DNA from 2 places in the Neomicrococcus aestuarii genome. Region 2 is predicted to be linked to the other one. Evidence: riboswitches for the same ligand, from Rfam matches in the RefSeq annotation. Region 2 holds a riboswitch; the other holds the start of a gene.

Region 1 (3,403 bases), 1.2 Mb from region 2:
TCAACGCACGGCGCACTGGGCAAAAGGTGGCGCAACTTACCATTCACCTACCGCCTGTGGGTGAAACAAAAGTGGCGTTTCGCGATTCTCAAAGACCTCCCGAGCCACACTCTCAGTTCTAAATGTCATAGCTCGTTCGCATGCTTGAGAGGTGTTCAGGGCACGGCAGGACAGCGGAAACGCCGCCTCCGTTTTCTGAGAACACGCTTCCCTTTTCACCACTCAATCTAAGGAGCAACAGGTGTCTAACACTTCGTATCCTTCCGGCGCAGCTTCCTCTCCGGACTACGCCGAACAACCAAATCCATACGCGACTAATCCCTACGCGGCTGGCCCGCAGCAGTATCCTTCGGCTTCTGGCAAGTCCTTCCTTGTCACGTGGCTCTTGTCCTTGTTGATCGGCTACTTCGGCGCCGACCGCTTCTACCTCGGCAAGATCGGCACGGGCGTTCTCAAGCTCGTGACCCTCGGTGGGCTCGGCATCTGGTACCTCGTGGATCTGATCATGACCCTCGCGGGTGCCACGCGGGACAAGGCGGGTCGTCGCCTTGAAGGCTATGAGAAGCAAAAGAAGGTCGCGTGGATTGTCTCGGCAATCGTCGTGGTGTTCGGCATGATCACCGGCCAGCAGAACTTTGATGGCGGTACGTCGTCCTCGTTTAGTTCTTCGGCTTCAGATTCCAGTACGACGACGCCTGCTGCGGCCGCGTCGTCAGCTCCGGCTGATGCGGCCTCGGCTTCTGCGGAAACTGCCGTTGAAACGACCGTGACCGAAACTCCGGCAGCGGAAGAAACAGCAGCCGAGGAAACGGTTGCTGAAGAAGCAGTTGCTGAAGAAACTTTGGCCGAGGAGCCCGAAGGCTCTGGTGCCGCCGCCTGGGCCGCCGGAAAGTTCGGCGAGTTCGCCACCATCACCAAGAAAGGCACGGGCGATACCGTCATCAAGTTGCCCGCTGGCGTGACCACCGCGATGGTGACGGCAACCTACAACGGTGAAGGCAACTTCGCGGTGATCGGACTGGATGAGGCGAATGATTCCACCGATCTGCTCGTGAACACTATCGGCTCCTACAAGGGCACCACGGCCCTCGGCGTAAACGCGTTCCAAGAGGTGAAGAGCCTTCAGGTTCAAGCGAGCGGTCCGTGGACTCTGAGCATCGAAACGCTCGGCAACGCCAAGGCTTTCGCATCGAAGGGTTCCGGTGACGCCGTGATGTTGTACGAAGGTTCTTCGGCAACGCTCACCGCAACACATAGGGGCGAAGGCAACTTCGCTGTCTTCGAGGAAAACGACGAGCTCTTCAACATGGGCTTGCTGGTCAACGAGATCGGCAACTACTCCGGCACGGTACCCCTGTCATCCGGACCGTCGTTGATCATCGTCCAGGCGGACGGATCGTGGACACTCGCCACTGAATAACCGCGACGCCGGCGAGTGAGAGTCGCCGGCACCACTGGCTCAACGCCAGAAAACCATGCCGAGAGTGACCGAGTTGGGGTGCGGCCACTCTCGGCACCTTGCGCTTTAACGCAAGCCAGCGTCGTCGTTCTGGAAATCGAATAATCTACGATCCACAACACACAGCGTCACAATTTCCGGAACAAGCTTTCACAATCGCAAGAAATGTGGTCAAATTGTTTCACCATCCCGAGCGGCCGAGAGATCTGGTTCTATGACGCCGCAGCAACTCCCGGCCCACCCGGATAAGTGCTACCGCCAGAAACGATGGAGAAAGCACAAGCTTTCATGGACGTGCGCGCTACCTGCGCACTGACGCCGTTGTACGGGATTCCTCACGAATATTGCCCCAAGGAATCACAACATGAGCCAAGTTGATGTCACCCCAGTAGCCGACCTCGAGACGCCACTGAAGTTCGCGTACTGGGTACCCAACGTCTCCGGTGGACTAGTCATCTCCACCATCGAACAGCGCACCAGCTGGGACTTCGAATACAACAAGAAGCTCGCGCGCATCGCCGAAAACGTCGGCTTCGAATACGCGCTCTCCCAGACCCGCTACGCCGCGAGCTACGGTGCTGCCAAGCAGCACGAGGCCACCGCCTTCACGCTCGGCCTCCTCGGCGCCACCGAACGCCTCAAGATCATCGCCGCCGTTCACCCCGGCATGTGGCACCCCGGCGTGCTCGCCAAGTGGCTCATCACCGCAGATCACATTTCCAACGGCCGCGCCGCCGTGAACATCGTGTCCGGCTGGCTCAAGGACGAATTCACGAACTTCGGTCTTCCGTGGCTTGAGCACGATGAGCGCTACGTTCGCACCGAAGAATTCATCTCCATCCTGCGCGGACTGCTCACGGAGAAGGACTTCTCCTTCGAGGGCAAGTACTACAACATCAAGGACTTCACGCTCTCCCCCGCGCCGCTGGATATCCCAGGTCGCCCGCACCCGGAGATCTTCTTCGGCGGAAACTCCACCGCGGCTCAGGCTGCCGCCGGCCACACCGCTGACTGGTACTTCTCCAATGGCCGCTCGCTGGAAGGTTTCCGCGACAACATCGCAGGCGTCGTGGCGGCCGCCGAATCCGGCAAGCGCACGGCACCGCAGAAGCCACGCTTTGGCATCAACGGTTTCGTGATCGCTCGCGATACGGAGAAGGAAGCCACCGAGACCTTGCGCGAGATCATCGCGAAGGCGCACCGCCCAGCCGTTGAGGGCTTCGCATCCGCGGTCAAGGAAGCCGGCCAGTCCACGAAGGACGGCAAGGGCATGTGGGAGGACTCGAGCTTCGAGGATCTTGTCCAGTACAACGATGGTTTCCGCAGCGAACTCATTGGCACTCCGGAACAGATCGCCGAACGCATTGTGGACTTCAAGAAGATCGGCGTGAACCTGGTTCTCACCGGCTATTTGCACTTCCAGGAAGAGGTTGAGTCTTTCGGTCGCGACGTGCTGCCGATCGTGCGCGAACTCGAGGCTGACTTGGCCCGCAAGAACGGCACCGAGCTCAACACCAGCCTCCTGCCCGTCGTAAACCTCGAAGGCGCCTCCGCTTAGTCGCGATGATCTGGGCGCTGCCTGATTCTTGCGCAGCGCCCTCCAAGCGCCGTTGAGTACCACTTTGTACGACGACGCAGCTCGGTTTTCGAGCGACCCTCAGCTCCCGCTGTCCTTCAGTGCGCCCAGAATCGGGCTCCAACGAGAGAAATTTTTGATGATTAGTCTGCGCCAACTCACGAAAGTGTATGGTCACGGCCCTGATGCCGTGACGGTGCTGGAAAACCTCGATATTGAGGTTGCTTCCGGCGAAATCCTGGCTGTTGTGGGCCCTTCGGGTGCCGGTAAGAGCACCCTTGCCCAGTGCATCAGTCTGCTGGAACGCCCGACGTCCGGCAGCGTGATCGTCAACGGCGAAGAGCTGTCCGGTCTGTCCGAGGCAAAAC
Region 2 (3,403 bases):
TTGTAGATGTAGGGGTTGTGCGTGGCGACGGTGCGAGCGTTGCGCCAGTAGCGGTCCAGCGCCTTGGCGGTGCTCGTGGAGGAAGCTCCGAGCGTGTTGAAGATCTGTCCGGCTGCGTCCGTCACAAGAGGGACTAGCACCACTTGGGCCTGTCCGGATTCGAGTTCCACCGCGATGTTTGCTGCCTTCTCGGCGGCGTCGCCGGCGGTGCGGGACTCGTAGGCGCGGTCGAGTGCGCGGCCCACGCGCAAGGTCGCGGCCTCGGCGACATACGCCTTCGAGGTCACTTCGCCGACCACCTGAAGGATCTGCGGGTCTTCGCTCACCAGGTTGGCATTGCCGTGGCCAAACACGCGCTTGCGGTTCTTGACCTGAAGCGCCACTTCGCGGGCTGCGCCGTGCGCAATTCCGGACAGGGCAATCAGCAAAATGTGCTGGTACAGCGCTGCTTGGTAGGGGAAACGGAAGCCGAAGTCGTAGACGTTCTCAGGGTCTACCGGGGCATTCTTGAACACCGTGGTGCCGCTGCCGGTGCCCTTCTGGCCGAAGCCATCCCAGTCGTCAAAGGTCTCGATGCCATCGGTCTTGGTGCTCACGTACACCGAAATGTCCGAGCCGTCCGGGCGCTTCGCGAACACGTCGATCCACTCGGCGAAGATGGTGCCCGTGGTGTAGAACTTGGTGCCGTTCAGCAACAGCTTGCCGTCGCGCTCTTCAAGAACCGTGGCCACGCCGCCCTGGCCTGGCTCGGTCCACGCGTTTCCGGCAATCTCGCCGTAGACGAAGCGCTTGAACCACGCACTGCGGTCATCGGTGACACCGTTGAGAACCTGACCGTGGTGGTAGAGGTTTTCCTCCACGAACGCCACGTGGGAGCGCAATGCCTGCGGGAGGTTGCTGTCCGCGGCAGCCAGCTCGATGAGCAGGGCCGTGAAGTCCTCCCACGTCAGACCGCCGCCGCCGAACTCTTGCGGCACGCGCGCGGCGGTGAAGCCTGATTCTTTGAGCCACTGGATGGGCTCGTGGGGCAGCTCGCCGTTGAGCTCGCGATCAACCGCTCCGGCCGCAATGCGGTCGAAGACGGGACGGTACTTATCAAGAGCTGATGCAAGAGACGTGGTTTCCACAGTTTGGGTGCTCACAGGCGTTTTCGCTTTCCGAGGGGACTCGTAGTCAAGCTAATGAACTCGAGATCCAGGTGATTAATGGCTCGGTGGGTTCCCATAAGAATCCACGCAAGTCGAATCAAGGGCAATGAATGTGACAGATCATGAAATTATTTGTCACCAATTTGCCAGACTGTATCCCTAGGGCGTTCAATTATTCGAGTAACCATCAAGAGTGGCTGAGAGATCTGGCTCGACGACGCCGCAGCAACCGCCTTAATCCGACGATTCGGCAACGAATCAGCGTGAAGGACGGTGCTACCGCCAGAATCGATGGAGTGTGATGACAACTTTCGTTTCTAACGTTTCGACGCCTGCGAGCGCTGCGTCGTCTGCGAACGGCACGGCTCAGCTGGCCGATTCTGCTTTCGCGGTGCATTTCGAGGGAGTCGGCCGTTCGTTCGATTCCGCGAATGACACCACCAAGGTGGTTCTTCGAGACATCGATTTGAGCGTTGCACCGCATGAGATCGTGGCAATTCTCGGCCCTTCGGGTTCGGGCAAATCCACGCTCTTGCGCGCAGCGTCGGGCTTGGACCAGCCAAACGAGGGTCGCATCCTGATTGATGGCGTCGCGGTCAAGGGCATTGACCCACGCTGCGCCGTCGCTTTTCAGGAACCGCGCCTCTTGCCGTGGCAGAACCTCGCCAAGAACGTGGAGCTAGGACTTCCAGCCGGCACCCCGAAGGCTGAGGGCGCCGAGCGCATCAAGAACCTCCTGCAGCTGGTGGGTCTGAGCGAGTCCGCGCACTTGCGCCCTCGCGAGATCTCCGGCGGCATGGCACAGCGCACCTCGTTGGCTCGCGCACTGGCTCGCCGTCCTGGCGTGCTGTTACTCGATGAACCTTTTGGCGCGCTCGATGCACTGACGCGACTAAAGATGCAGGACCTCTTGCTCGCCGTTCACGAAGCGCACCCCACCACGGTGCTCTTGGTGACGCACGATGTTGACGAGGCTCTCCAGCTTGCGGATCGCATTGTGGTCTTGGGCCGTGAGGACAACAAGCCTGGCGCCACCATCTCCCACGTGTTGACCGTTCCGGGCACCCGCCCGCGTGATCGCGCGGATGCTGAGCTGGCACGAATGCGCGCCGAACTGCTCTCGAGCCTCGGCGTAGACGCTCACCGCCACTAAGCCCTCTCACTTCCACACCTCAGGACCGAGTCCGGCCGCCAACGGTCGGCTCAGCTCACGCCACACGTATCAATTTTTCCCCTTTCTTCATACCCACCACTGAGGAGCACCATGTCTTTTTCCGGTAAAACACTGTCCGCCGTCGCTACGCGCCGTTCGATTCTTGGCTTCGGAGCCATCGCAGCCGCTGGCCTCATCACCGCTTGCGCAGGCGAAGGCGCAACGGGAACCAACGCTGGGACCGCAGCTGCGTCGTCGTCCGCCAATGCCGGTGGAAAAGTACTGAACATCGACTTCGCAACGTACAACCCACTTTCCCTCGTACTGAAGGAAAAGGGCTGGTTGGAAGCAACGCTCAAGGAGCAGGGCTACACCGTGAACTGGGTGCAGTCCGCCGGTTCCAACAAGGCCAACGAAGCGTTGCGCGCCGGCGCCATCGACGTGGGATCCACCGCCGGATCCGCCGCCCTCTTGGCTCGCTCGAACGGCTCCCCCATCAAGAACATCCTCTTGTACTCGCAGCCTGAATGGGCGGCCCTCGCAGTCGCGAAGGACTCCACCATCAAATCTGTCGCCGAGCTCAAGGGCAAGAACGTTGCCGCCACGAAGGGTACGGACCCGTACTTCTTCTTGTTGCAGGCGCTCGAGGCTAACGACCTCAAAGCATCTGACGTGACGGTCCAGAACTTGCAGCACGCCGACGGCCGTGCAGCCCTCGAGAACGGTTCCGTGGATGCATGGAGCGGCCTCGATCCGATCATGGCCGGTGCCGAGCAGGCTGGCGCGAAGCTTATCTACCGCAACGTTGACTTCAACACTTACGGCTTCTTGAACGCCACCGAGTCCTTCATCTCTGAGAAGCCCGAGGTCGCTCAGGCCGTCGTGGACTCCTACGAGTACGCCCGCGAATGGGCTCTTGAAAACCTCGAAGAGACCGCCACGATCCTCGCGAAGGTCGCCGGTCTGGAAGACGCCGTGGCCACCAAGGTCATCACCGAGCGCAGCAACTTGGACGTCGATCCTGTACCGGGCGAGAAGCAGCGCGTGGTGCTGGAGAAGGTCGGCCCGATCTTCGTTCAGTCCGGCGACGTCAAGGATCAGG

What was found. Region 2 has a riboswitch for S-adenosylmethionine ahead of HD598_RS06200 (ABC transporter ATP-binding protein). Riboswitches for the same ligand answer to the same signal wherever they lie in the genome.
Region 1: another riboswitch for S-adenosylmethionine. It lies ahead of sfnG (dimethylsulfone monooxygenase SfnG); the one in region 2 lies ahead of HD598_RS06200 (ABC transporter ATP-binding protein).

What each region holds. Positions count from the first base shown of each region.
Region 1 covers NZ_JACHDR010000001.1:237,162-240,564, reverse strand. The annotation lists gene HD598_RS01065 (TM2 domain-containing protein) at 242-1,420, shown strand; SAM riboswitch class I at 1,641-1,733, shown strand; gene sfnG (dimethylsulfone monooxygenase SfnG) at 1,824-3,017, shown strand; gene HD598_RS01055 (methionine ABC transporter ATP-binding protein) at 3,175-3,403, shown strand, end outside.
Region 2 covers NZ_JACHDR010000001.1:1,403,521-1,406,923, forward strand. The annotation lists gene HD598_RS13760 (acyl-CoA dehydrogenase family protein) at 1-1,142, opposite strand, end outside; SAM riboswitch class I at 1,330-1,446, shown strand; gene HD598_RS06200 (ABC transporter ATP-binding protein) at 1,450-2,301, shown strand; gene HD598_RS06205 (aliphatic sulfonate ABC transporter substrate-binding protein) at 2,413-3,403, shown strand, end outside.